DNA from 3 places in the Streptomyces sp. NPDC007917 genome. Region 1 is predicted to be linked to each of the others. Evidence: riboswitches for the same ligand, from Rfam matches in the RefSeq annotation. Region 1 holds a riboswitch; each other region holds the start of a gene.

The links. Region 1 has a riboswitch for cyclic di-AMP ahead of ACFZDL_RS34340 (transglycosylase family protein). Riboswitches for the same ligand answer to the same signal wherever they lie in the genome.
Positions count from the first base shown of each region.
Region 2: another riboswitch for cyclic di-AMP. It lies ahead of ACFZDL_RS18595 (NlpC/P60 family protein); the one in region 1 lies ahead of ACFZDL_RS34340 (transglycosylase family protein).
Region 3: another riboswitch for cyclic di-AMP. It lies ahead of ACFZDL_RS02800 (M23 family metallopeptidase); the one in region 1 lies ahead of ACFZDL_RS34340 (transglycosylase family protein).

Region 1 is NZ_JBIBKK010000023.1:35,639-39,842, forward strand. It holds gene ACFZDL_RS34330 (cytochrome P450) at 1-976, shown strand, start outside; gene ACFZDL_RS34335 (transglycosylase family protein) at 1,208-2,149, shown strand; cyclic di-AMP (ydaO/yuaA leader) riboswitch at 2,411-2,581, shown strand; gene ACFZDL_RS34340 (transglycosylase family protein) at 2,583-3,269, shown strand; gene eno (phosphopyruvate hydratase) at 3,473-4,204, shown strand, end outside.
Region 2 is NZ_JBIBKK010000008.1:321,751-325,954, forward strand. It holds gene ACFZDL_RS18590 (L,D-transpeptidase) at 1-64, shown strand, start outside; gene ACFZDL_RS18595 (NlpC/P60 family protein) at 145-1,317, opposite strand; cyclic di-AMP (ydaO/yuaA leader) riboswitch at 1,325-1,502, opposite strand; gene pcrA (DNA helicase PcrA) at 1,659-4,148, shown strand.
Region 3 is NZ_JBIBKK010000001.1:656,586-660,789, reverse strand. It holds gene ACFZDL_RS02810 (pitrilysin family protein) at 1-483, shown strand, start outside; gene ACFZDL_RS02805 (pitrilysin family protein) at 501-1,883, shown strand; cyclic di-AMP (ydaO/yuaA leader) riboswitch at 2,115-2,309, shown strand; gene ACFZDL_RS02800 (M23 family metallopeptidase) at 2,323-3,147, shown strand; gene ACFZDL_RS02795 (GntR family transcriptional regulator) at 3,429-4,169, shown strand.

The DNA of each region.
Region 1 (4,204 bases):
CCCGCCCGACCACACCCGGCTGCGGCGGCTGGTGTCCAAGGCGTTCACCCCCCGCCGTGTGGCGGCCTTCGCCCCGCGGGTGCAGGAACTGACCGACGGCCTCATCGACGGCTTCGAGACAAGAGGAGAGGCGGACCTGATCCATGAGTTCGCCTTCCCGCTGCCCATCTACGCCATCTGCGATCTGCTGGGCGTCCCCCGCGAGGATCAGGACGACTTCCGGGACTGGGCGGGGATGATGATCCGGCACGGCGGCGGGCCGCGCGGCGGGGTGGCGCGGGCGGTGAAGCGGATCCGCGCCTACCTCGCCGATCTCATCCACCGCAAGCGGGAGTCGCTGCGCGAGGATCAGGAGGGGAGGGCCGACGATCTGATCTCCGGGCTGATCCGGGCCAGCGACCACGGCGAGCACCTGACCGAGAACGAGGCCGCGGCCATGTGCTTCGTGCTCCTGTTCGCGGGTTTCGAGACGACCGTCAACCTCATCGGCAACGGCACCTATGCGCTGCTGCGCGACCCCGCCCAGTGCGACCGGCTGCGGCGGGCCGCCCATGAAGGGGACGAGGGGCTGCTGGCGACCGGCGTCGAGGAACTGCTCCGCTATGACGGGCCGGTGGAGATCGCGACCTGGCGGTTCGCCACCGAACCCGTGGTGATCGGCGGGCAGCGGATCGCCACGGGCGAGCCGGTGCTGGTGGTGCTCGCCGCCGCGGACCGTGACCCCGCGCGCTTCGACTCACCCGATGTGCTCGATCTCTCCCGTACCGACAACCAGCACCTCGGCTACGGCCACGGCATCCATTACTGTCTGGGCGCGCCGCTGGCCCGGCTGGAGGCCCAGACCGCCATCGGCACCCTGCTGCGGCGCCTTCCCGACCTGCGGCTCGCGGTGGAGCCGCAGGAGATCCGCCGGCGCGGCGGCCTGATCATGCGCGGGCTGCGCGAACTGCCCGTGACCTGGGGTCCGGTCAACTAGTGCGGTGCCCCGTCCGGTGGTGAGCAACGTCCTTGGGGCCCCGCATATGTGACAAAACATCAGCGGCGTGACCGCTGCGTGACCTGGGATACATCTGCTTGTGATGATCGGATGGCGTCGCTATGTTCAACCGACGACTCAGCCGCCACACGAGAGGCAGAACGCATGCGCTCCGGGAACGGTCGACACCGCCGCCCCCGTCAGGCTCCGGCAATCGTGGTCGCAGCGGGGGTGACGGGAGCGAGCATCGCCATGCCGCTCTTCGGCGCCGCCGGCGCCCAGGCCGCGGATGCCACCCAGGCCTGGGACCGCGTCGCCGAATGCGAGAGCGGCGGGATGTGGAGTGCCAACGGAGGCAATGGCTTCTACGGCGGTCTGCAGATCACGTTGGACATGTGGCGGAAGTACGGCGGCCAGCAGTACGCCCCGCGCCCCGACCTCGCCAGCCGCTCCCAGCAGATAGCCATCGCCCGGACGATCCTCGCCGACCGCGGCCCGGACGCCTGGCCGAGCTGTGCGCTGGACGCCGGGCTCGCGAGGCTCGGCGACGCGCTGGAGCTGAACCCCGGCGGAAAGGACGCGCCGGAGGCCAAGGGGTCGGAGGAGCCCACGGGCATCGACGACTCCGACGCGGCTGAATCGTCCGACAACTCCAGCCGGGGCGATCGGACGGACAGTTCTGGTGTTTCCGACAGTTCCGGAGAATCCGGTACGTCCGACAAGGCCGGTAAGCCGGATCCCTCCGCGACGCCCGGCGGCACGTCCGGCGAATCCGACGCGTCCCGCGAGAAGGGCGGCTCCGCCCCGGACGAGGACGGCGCGCACTCCGGCCGCGACGCCAAGGGCGAGGACGACTCCTCCGGCGCCCCCAGTGGCCGTCACCGCGGTACGCCCGACGCCCGCGAGCAGGACTCCGCGGGCGCGGCGGACGACGACACCCGGTCCTCGGGGCGCCACGCCTCGCGCGACGGCGCGGAGCGCGCCGAGACGCCCCTCCAGCCCCTCGGGCGCGCGGACTACACCGTGCGCGACGGTGACAACCTGTCAGACATCGCGGACGACGAGAAGGTGGACGGAGGGTGGCCCGAGCTCTATGAGGCCAATGAAACCCTCATCGGAGCCGACCCGGACCTCATTCACCCTGGTCAGCGTCTCGATCTCAGTGCGAGGTAGCGGCAGTTCGGGGTGAAATGCCCGATCTGGCGGCGGTGAGACATACATCTCGTCACATCGCCCGGCGTGCGTCGGCTGTCCGATCTTTCCGTACCCGGCCTCACCTGCGTAGATGTGGGACGGCTGGGTGTGGATACGGCCTCATTCGCTGGGATGTCGGTGTTTGAACCTCGTCGGAAGGTGTGTTTAACGTCTTTCCGCTCGCCACCGCGGGCACCGTCGATCGTCACGCCGAGTCCTGCCGGCGGTCGGGGGGAACCAGACGCGTTTGCGCCGAAGGCAGGAGCGGGGGAACCAAGGTAGGCGCCGTAGCGGCCCGGAGACGGGCGCGTTCGGCTCGGGGTGAAGCCAGGGTGCGGTCAGCCGCACCCGGCCGGGCAACTCACAGCCCGAACCCGACAGCTCACCTCGTAGGCGTCGGTGAGGAACGAACATGCGTAACGACAAGGGTAAGCACCGCCGTCCCTCCAAGGTCACCCGCATCGCCGCGCTCGCCGGCGTCGCCGGTGCGGCCGTCGCCGCACCGCTCCTGGGGGCCACTTCCGCCTCGGCCGCGACCACCGCCCAGTGGGACGCGGTCGCCCAGTGCGAGTCCGGCGGCAACTGGTCGATCAACACCGGCAACGGCTTCTACGGCGGCCTGCAGTTCACCAACTCCACCTGGGCCGCGTACGGCGGCACGGCCTTCGCGGCCCGCGCCGACCTGGCCACCAAGGACCAGCAGATCCAGATAGCCGAGAAGGTCCTGGCCGGGCAGGGCAAGGGCGCCTGGCCGGTGTGCGGCAAGGGGCTGACCACCACCGGCTCCCCGGCCCCCGCCACGTCCACCACCCAGCCCTCGAAGCCGGCCGCCCAGCCGGCTCAGAAGGCCGAGCCCGCGCAGCCCGCGAAGCCGAAGGCGCAGCCCCGCACCGAGGGCGAGCACGCCGGGCGCGGGCAGGCCCGCCACGCGATCAAGAAGGGCGACGGCGAGTACAAGGTCAAGGCCGGCGACACCCTCTCCAAGATCGCCGAGGCGCGCCACGTCAAGGGCGGCTGGAAGAAGCTCTTCGAGCTGAACAAGGACATCGTCGAGGACGCCAACCTCATCTACCCGGGCCAGCAGCTCCACCTGTCCTGACCCGCCCCGCCGGGCCTCCCCCCACCCCGGCAGCCGGGCCTTCCCCCCACCCCGGCACCCTCGGCACCGACACCCCCCAAGACTGCCCCGGCAGGGCGCCCCGCCCCCCACGCGAGGCGCGCCCCGCCGGGGCTTCGTCGGGTGGGCCCTCCGGGCCCGTTAGGCTCGTGCTGCAGAGACAGACCCATACGAAGGAGATCCTCGTGCCGTCCATCGACGTCGTCGTAGCTCGCGAGATCCTCGACTCGCGAGGCAACCCCACGGTCGAGGTCGAGGTCGGCCTCGACGACGGCAGCACCGGCCGTGCCGCCGTGCCCTCCGGGGCCTCCACCGGTGCCTTCGAGGCCCTTGAGCTCCGCGACGGCGACAAGAGCCGTTACGGCGGCAAGGGTGTCGAGAAGGCCGTCCTGGCCGTCATCGAGCAGATCGGTCCGGAGCTCGTCGGCTACGACGCCACCGAGCAGCGCCTGATCGACCAGGCGATGTTCGACCTGGACGCCACCCCGGACAAGTCCTCGCTCGGCGCCAACGCCATCCTCGGCGTCTCGCTCGCGGTCGCGCACGCCGCCTCCGAGGCCTCCGACCTCCCGCTCTTCCGGTACCTGGGCGGCCCCAACGCCCACCTGCTGCCGGTCCCGATGATGAACATCCTCAACGGCGGCTCGCACGCCGACTCCAACGTGGACATCCAGGAGTTCATGATCGCGCCGATCGGCGCCGAGTCCTTCTCCGAGGCGCTGCGCTGGGGCACCGAGGTCTACCACACCCTGAAGTCCGTGCTGAAGGAGCGGGGCCTGTCCACCGGCCTCGGTGACGAGGGCGGCTTCGCCCCGAACCTGAACTCCAACCGCGACGCCCTGGACCTGATCGTCGAGGCGATCAAGAAGGCCGGCTACCAGCCGGGCCAGGACATCGCGCTGGCGCTCGACGTCGCC
Region 2 (4,204 bases), on a different contig from region 1:
GTACTGGAGCCTGCTGCGCAACGGCGACGACGTGTACGTCTACGGCCGCAAGCCCGGCACCTGAGCCGTGCCGCCTCCCCGGGCCCCGGAGAGCCCCTTCGGGGCCCGGGGAGCTCCTTCGGGGCCCGGGGAGGCGGGAAGCCGTCAGGCCGGGCGGACGCTTCCGTAGATCGGCATCTCGGTGATCGGCGCCTTCTTGACCACATCGCCCGGCTTCGGGGCGTGGATCATCATTCCGTCGCCTATATAGAGGCCGACATGGCTGATGTCGTCATAGAAGAAGACGAGATCGCCCGGTTGGAGGTCGGAGGTCGACACGCGCGTGCCGACCTTCACCTGGTCCCAGGTGGTGCGCGGCAGGGAGACCCCGGCGGTCTTCCAGGCGGCCTGGGTGAGCCCCGAGCAGTCGTAGGAGTTGGGGCCGGTGGCGCCCCAGACGTACGGCTTGCCGAGCTGCGAGCGCGCGAAGGCGATGGCCTTGTCGGCCTTGGTGGCGTACGAGCCCGAGGAACCGGAAGTGCCCGAGGACCCGGAGGAGCCTGACGAGCCGGAGCCGTCTGCCTGCTCCTCCTGCTGCTGCTGTTCCTGTGCCCGCTTCGCCGCCTCCTCCCGCTGCTTGCGCGCCAGCTCCGCCGCCTTGCGCCGGGCCTCCTCTTCCTTCTTCTTCTCGATCGCCGCCAGCCGCGCCTTCTCCTCGGCGGTCAGCTTCGACAGCAGCTGACGGGCCTGGGTGAGCTTGTCCTGGACGGTCTTCTTCTTGGTCTTCAGCTGCTCCTGCGACCGGGTCAGCGAGGCCAGGCTCTCGCCGGCCTTCGTACGCTCCTTGGCGGCCTTGGCCTGCTGGGTCAGGAAGTCGTCGACGGCATGCTTCTGCTCTCCGGTCAGCCGGTCCATCAGATGGGACTGGTCGAAGATGTCCTGCGGATCGCCTGCGAACAGCAGGGTCGCGGCGCTGGAGGCCATGCCGCCGTTGCGGTACTGCGCCGCCGCGTAGCTGCCCAGCTTGCGGCGTGCCTCGTTCAGCTTCTCGGTGCGCTTGGCGACGCTGTCCAGCAGCCGGTCGACCTTGGCGCGCTGTTCGCCCGTGCGCTCCTTGGCGGCGTTGTAGGCCTGGGTCGCGGTTTCGGCTTGGTGGTAGAGCGTGTCGACCTTCTTCTTGACCTCTTCGACCGTCGGCTTGGGCTTGCCGGGCTCGGCGCTCGCCGTCTGGGAGAGGAGGGTGACGGAGGCGAGGGCGGCCGTGGTGACCCCGACGGCGGTGCGGCGGCCGGTGGCCGAATCCAGTATTCGGGTCCGCGGTTTGCGGTGCGACGCCAAGGGAGGCGACTCCTTCCGTGGACCGCCTACCGGGTTAGCTGTCGGGTTCGGGCGTCGGAAGGCTGCCCTACGGCCCGGGCGGCGGACGGCTGGCGTCGCCACATGGGCCGATTCACCCCAGTGGTGTCTTTGGGTCCCCGGCTCCGGCTGCCTCGCGGCGGGGCCGGACTCGGCGGAGACAGCCCGTGCCGGCGTGGTCGCCGACGGGTTCCGGACCGCCTGACGGAGGACGGTAGTGGGCTTGTGGTGCTCATGTGAAGGCGGGTGTTCGAATTGCCCCGAAACCGTTTTGTGACATCCACGCATACGCTGTCAGTGGGGCGGCCTAAACTCGGTGAGCGATGAGCAGCCTCTTTGACGACAGCTTCCTGGCGGATCTCGGACCCCCGGACGAGGAGCCCCCGCCGCCCGAGGACGACGGCCGGCCCGCCGCTGAGGCCGTCCCGCACGACCTCTTCGACGGGCGGTTCGACGCGCCCGCGCCCCGGGAGGCGTACTACCGCGACGGCGCGGCGCGTCCCGCGGTGGATCCGGCCGCCCTCCTGCAGGGGCTGAACGAGCAGCAGCGCGCCGCCGTGGTGCACACCGGCTCGCCGCTGCTGATCGTCGCGGGCGCCGGGTCCGGCAAGACCCGGGTGCTCACCCACCGCATCGCGCATCTGCTCGGCTCGCGCCGGGTGCACCCCGGCCAGATCCTCGCCATCACCTTCACCAACAAGGCCGCGGGCGAGATGAAGGAGCGGGTCGAGGAGCTGGTCGGCCCGCGCGCGAAGGCCATGTGGGTGTCGACCTTCCACAGCGCCTGTGTGCGCATCCTGCGCCGGGAGTCCAAGAAGCTCGGCTTCACGTCCTCCTTCTCGATCTACGACGCGGCCGACTCCAAGCGGCTGATGGCGCTGGTGTGCCGGGACCTGGACCTCGACCCGAAGCGGTATCCGCCCAAGTCCTTCAGCGCCAAGATCTCCAACCTGAAGAACGAGCTGATCGACGAGGAGACCTTCGCCGGACAGGCCTCGGACGGCTTCGAGAAGACGCTCGCCGAGGCGTATGCGATGTACCAGTCGCGGCTGCGCGAGGCCAATGCCCTCGACTTCGACGACATCATCATGACGACGGTCAATCTGCTCCAGGCCTTCCCCGACGTCGCCGAGCACTACCGCCGCCGCTTCCGGCACGTCCTGGTCGACGAGTACCAGGACACCAACCACGCGCAGTACACGCTGGTGCGCGAGCTGGTGGGCACGGGCCCGGCGGAGGCCGTCGACGGCGGCGAGGTGATCCCTCCCGCCGAGCTGTGCGTGGTGGGCGACGCCGACCAGTCGATCTACGCCTTCCGGGGCGCCACCATCCGGAACATCCTCCAGTTCGAGGAGGACTACCCGGACGCCACGACCATCCTCCTGGAGCAGAACTACCGCTCCACCCAGACGATCCTCAGCGCGGCCAACGCCGTTATCGAGCGCAATGAGAACCGGCGCCCGAAGAACCTGTGGACCGATGCCGGCGCCGGGGCGACCATCACCGGCTATGTGGCCGACACCGAGCACGACGAGGCGCAGTTCGTCGCCGACGAGATCGACCGGCTGACGGACGCGGGCGACGCCAGGGCCGGGGACGTCGCCGTCTTCTACCGGACCAACGCCCAGTCCCGTGTCTTCGAAGAGGTCTTCATCCGGGTCGGGCTGCCGTACAAGGTCGTCGGCGGTGTGCGCTTCTACGAGCGCAAGGAGGTCCGCGACGTCCTCGCGTACCTGCGGGTGCTGGCCAACCCGGAGGACTCCGTCCCGCTGCGCCGGATTCTGAACGTGCCCAAGCGCGGCATCGGTGAGCGCGCCGAGGCGATGATCGACGCGCTGGCGCTGCGCGAGAAGATCACATTCCCGCAGGCGCTGCGCCGCGTCGACGAGGCGTACGGCATGGCGGCCCGCTCGGCAAACGCGGTGAAGCGGTTCAACGTCCTGATGGAGGAGTTGCGCACGATCACCGAGTCGGGCGCGGGGCCGGCCACCGTGCTGGAGGCGGTACTGGAGCGCACGGGCTATCTGGCGGAGCTGCAGGCGTCCACGGACCCCCAGGACGAGACCCGCATCGAAAACCTCCAGGAGCTGGCGGCCGTCGCCCTGGAGTACGAGCAGGAGCGCGGCGAGGAGAACCCGGGCACGCTCGCGGAGTTCCTGGAGCAGGTCGCGCTCGTCGCCGACTCCGACCAGATCCCGGACGACGACACCGAGGGCGCCGGGGTCATCACGCTGATGACGCTCCACACCGCCAAGGGCCTCGAGTTCCCGGTCGTCTTCCTCAGCGGCATGGAGGACGGGGTCTTCCCGCACATGCGGGCGCTCGGCCAGACCAAGGAGCTGGAGGAGGAGCGGCGGCTGGCGTACGTCGGCATCACGCGGGCGCGCGAGCGGCTGTATCTGACCCGGTCGACGATGCGCAGCGCCTGGGGCCAGCCCGCGTACAACCCGCCGTCCCGCTTCCTGGAGGAGATCCCGGACCAGTTCGTGCGCTGGCAGCGGACCGGGCCCGCCACCCCGTCGGCGTCCATGGGCCCCGTCGGGGCCGGCGGTGCCGTCTCGGGGGTCGCGTCCTCGCTGTCCTCGTCGCGTTCGAGGGCGGGGGCCGGGGCCGGTGGCTTCGCCACCCGCCGGGCCAAGGAGCGGCCGGTGGTCGCGCTGGCCATCGGCGACCGGGTCACGCATGACGCCTTCGGGCTCGGCACCGTGGTCGCGGTGAAGGGGAGCGGGGACAACGCGGAGGCGACGATCGACTTCGGCGACGAGAAGCCCAAGCGGCTGCTGCTGCGGTACGCGCCGGTGGAGAAGCTGTAGGGGGAGCGGGGCCGCCCGGGCCGCCTGCGTCGGCTCGGGCCCGTCGCTCCTGCGCC
Region 3 (4,204 bases), on a different contig from region 1:
CGGGACCGTACGGCGGTGGCCGCGGGCTTCGGCCTGCTGCGGCTGTCGGGCGCCCCCTCGCTCGGCTGGCTGGACGTGAAGACCTCCGGCGGCGTGGAGGTCCCCGACATCGAGGCCGCCGTCGACGAGGAGCTGGCCCGGTTCGCCGAGGAGGGGCCGACCCCCGAGGAGATGGAGCGCGCCCAGGCCCAGCTGGAGCGCGAGTGGCTGGACCGGCTGGCGACCGTCGGCGGCCGAGCCGACGAGCTGTGCCGTTACGCGGTGCTGTTCGGCGACCCGCAGCTGGCGCTGACCGCCGTCGAGCGCGTCCTGCAGGTGACGGCCGAGGAGGTGCGGGCCGTGGCCCAGGCCAGGCTGCGCCCCGACAACCGCGCGGTGCTGGTGTACGAACCGCTCCAGGGTGCCGAGCAGGCCGACGCCGACGCCACGGACAACGGCGCAGCAGCCGACGACAACGACGCAGAAGGGGAGTCGGCCCAGTGAGCGACGCCGTCACCGCCATGACCTTCCACCCGCAGCCGCAGGCGGGTGCCGCCAAGCCGTGGGCCTTCCCGGCCCCCGAGCGCGCCGAGCTGTCCAACGGGCTGACCGTGCTGCGCTGCCACCGCCCCGGCCAGCAGGTCGTCGCCGTGGAGATCAACCTCGCCGCCCCGCTGGACGCCGAGCCGGCCGGGCTCGACGGCATCGCGACGATCATGGCTCGCGCCCTGTCCGAGGGCACCGACAAGCACACCGCCGAGGAGTTCGCCGCCGAACTGGAGCGCTGCGGCGCCACCCTGGACGCCCACGCCGACCACCCCGGCGTCCGGGTGTCCCTGGAGGTCCCCGTCTCCCGGCTGCCCAAGGCGCTCGGCCTGCTGGCCGACGCGCTGCGCGCCCCCGCCTTCCCCGAGGGCGAGGTCGAGCGGCTGGTGCGCAACCGCCTGGACGAGATCCCGCACGAGCTGGCCAACCCGGCCCGGCGCGCCTCGATGGCGCTGTCCAAGGAGCTGTTCCCGGCCGAGGCCCGGATGTCCCGGCCGCGTCAGGGCACCCAGGAGACCGTCGAGGGCATCGACGCCGCGGCCGTGCGGGCCTTCTACGAGGCGCATGTCCGCCCGTCCTCCTCGACCGTCGTGGTCGTCGGCGACCTGGCCGGCGTCGACCTCGACAAGGCGCTGGCCGAATCCCTCGGCGCCTGGACGGGCGGGGCCGCCGAGCCCCGCCCCATGCCGCCGATCACCGCCGACGACACCGGCCGCGTGATCATCGTCGACCGGCCGGGCGCGGTGCAGACCCAGCTGCTCATCGGGCGGATCGGCGCCGACCGCCATGACCGGGTCTGGCCCGCCCAGGTGCTGGGCACCTACTGCCTGGGCGGCACCCTGACCTCCCGGCTCGACCGCGTGCTGCGTGAGGAGAAGGGCTACACGTACGGCGTGCGCGCCTTCGGCCAGGTGCTCCGCTCCGCGGCCCCGGACGCCTCCGGAGGGGCCACGGGCGCCGCGATGCTGGCCATCAGCGGCTCGGTGGCCACCGAGGTCACCGGCCCCGCCCTGGAGGACCTGTGGAAGGTGCTGGGCACGCTGAAGGAAGAGGGCCTGACGGACGCCGAGCGCGACGTCGCCGTGCAGAACCTGGTCGGGGTGGCCCCCCTGAAGTACGAGACGGCGGCGGCCGTCGCGGGCACGCTCGCCGACCAGGTCGAGCAGCACCTGCCGGACGACTTCCAGGCGCAGTTGTACGCGCGCCTCGCGGAGACCGGCACGGTGGAGGCGACCGCCGCGGTGGTGAGCGCCTTCCCGTCCGACCGGCTGGTCACGGTGCTCGTCGGTGACGCCTCGCAGATCGAGGAGCCGGTCAAGGCGCTCGGCATCGGCGAGGTGCGCGTCATCCAGGGCTGACGGCCTGACGGCCCGACAAAACAGGACCCCTGACGCCGTTTCAGGCGCCAGGGGTCCTGTTTTTCGAATCGTCTCACCGGTCGATTCGCCCGCTTTATAGCAGAGGTCGCCCGTCTGGGTGTTCGTGTCTGTGGGGAAACCAACAAAAACGCGGAACCGTTTGGTGAACGAAAGCGATCACGCTTAGCGTCAGTCCGGTTGTCCGACCGAGACACGCCGCACCCGCGGCACGGACAACCATCGCCGAGTCCCCGTACGGCGCGAGCCAGGGGAGCCGGGGACCCAGCCTCGTCCGCCGCCCACGGCGCCGGACGGGTGATCCCCAGGGGTGAATCGGACGCCTTCCCCACGCGGGGGAGGGGCCCGTAGGAGACCTTCCTGCTCCGAACCCGTCAGCTAACCCGGTAGGCGAGAGGGAAGGAAAGGAGTGCGCCGGACCATGGCGTTCACCCGTACCACCGGGAAGCACCGCCGCCCCACCAGGGCCCCCCGCACCGCCCGTTCCGGCGCCAACCTCGCGGGCATAGCCACGCTGGCCGCCTCCGGTGTGGTCGCCGGCTTCGCCGCCCCGGCCCTGGCCGCGACGGACGACCCGCGCGGCTTCGAGGACACCGGGCTGCGCCAGGCGGTCGCCATGGACGACGGGCTCGCCGACCAGGTCGAGGCCCAGGCGCAGAGCCAGCAGAGCGCCGCCGAGGAGGCCGCCGCCAAGGCGCAGGCCGAGGCCGCGGCCCGCAAGGAGGCCGCGCGGCAGGCGGCCGAGGCGAAGCGAAAGGCCGAGGCGGCCGCGAAGAAGGCCAAGCAGGAGCGCGAGGCCAAGGAGCGCGCGGCGCGCGAGGCCGAGCGGAAGCGGCTGAACATGTTCGTGCTGCCGGTCACCGGCTCGTACGTCTCCACCAGCTACCAGGCGTCCAGCGGCCTGTGGTCCTCCGGCAGCCACACCGGTGTGGACTTCCACGCCGCGTCCGGTACCCCGGTGCACTCCGTCGGCTCCGGCACCGTGGTCGAGGCCGGCTGGGGCGGCGCGTACGGCAACAACATCGTGATCAAGATGAACGACGGCACCTACACCCAGTACGGCCATCTGTCGTCCCTCGGGGTCTCCGTCGGCCAGACGGTCACCCCGGGCCAGCAGATCGGCCTGTCCGGCGCCACGGGCAATGTCACCGGCCCGCATCTGCACTTCGAGGCCCGCACCAGCGCCGACTACGGCTCGGACATCGACCCCGTCGCCTACCTGCGCTCGCACGGTGTGAACATCTGAGCATCCCCGCTCGCTTCCCGAAGGCCCTCGGTCCCACGGACCCGGGGGCCTTCGGCGTACCCGGTCGGCCGCCCGGCCGCCGGCCGCCTGGCCACCCGGCCATCCGACCGCCTGGCCACCCGCCCTCCTGGCCAAAAATATCCATGAAATCTCCGTGCCTATCGGAAATTCAAGCTGTTTAGAATAGAGTCGCTGAACACGCGTCAATCGGCTGCGTTTCGCGGAGATTAAGGCGGAGGTTCGACAATGCGGGACCGGAAGTGAGCGGCGATACGACCGCGATGCAGGGCGGTCACCGGATTTCGGCGCACGCGGTGTGCACGGCGATCCGCGACGACATCGTCTCCGGCACCTTCGCGCCCGGCAGCCGGTTGATCGAGGAACTTCTCGCCCGGCGGTACGGCGTCTCGCGCGTGCCCGTGCGCGAGGCGCTGCGCACCCTGGAGTCGGAAGGCTTTGTGACCACCCGCAGACACGCGGGCGCCTGCGTCGCGCAGCCGTCCGACCGGGAGGCCGCCGACCTGTTGGACATCCGCGCGCTGCTGGAGCCGCTGGGGGCCGCCCGGGCCGCCCAGCGGCGCACCGAGGCGCATCTGAAGGTGTTGCGCGGCCTGGTCCGGCTCGGCCAGGAGCGGGCCCGGCGCGGGCAGTTGGGCGAGCTGCGGCCGCTCGGTGACTGGTTCCACGAGACGATGGCCCAGGCCTCCGGGAGCCCGAGCCTGGCCGGGCTGCTGGTGCAGCTGAGGCGCAAGATCGCGTGGGTGTACGCGGTGGAGCCGGCCCACAGGGCGGCGCCGTCCGCCCCGGGCGGCGCCCTGCGCTCCGACGTCTCGCTGCGGGCCGTGGAGTCCTGGGGCGAGCACGGCGCGCTGGTCGACGCCGTGGCGCGCGGCGACGCCGACCGCGCGCGGGCGCTCGCCGCGGCGCACGCCGAGCGCTCGATGTCGGAATACCGGCTGCGCCGCCCCGCCCGCGTGAGAAGTTCGAAACATTCCGTAAACACGGCGGGCGTCCGGAATTAACAGCGGCCCCGTATACAACTTCTGAGAATTACCGT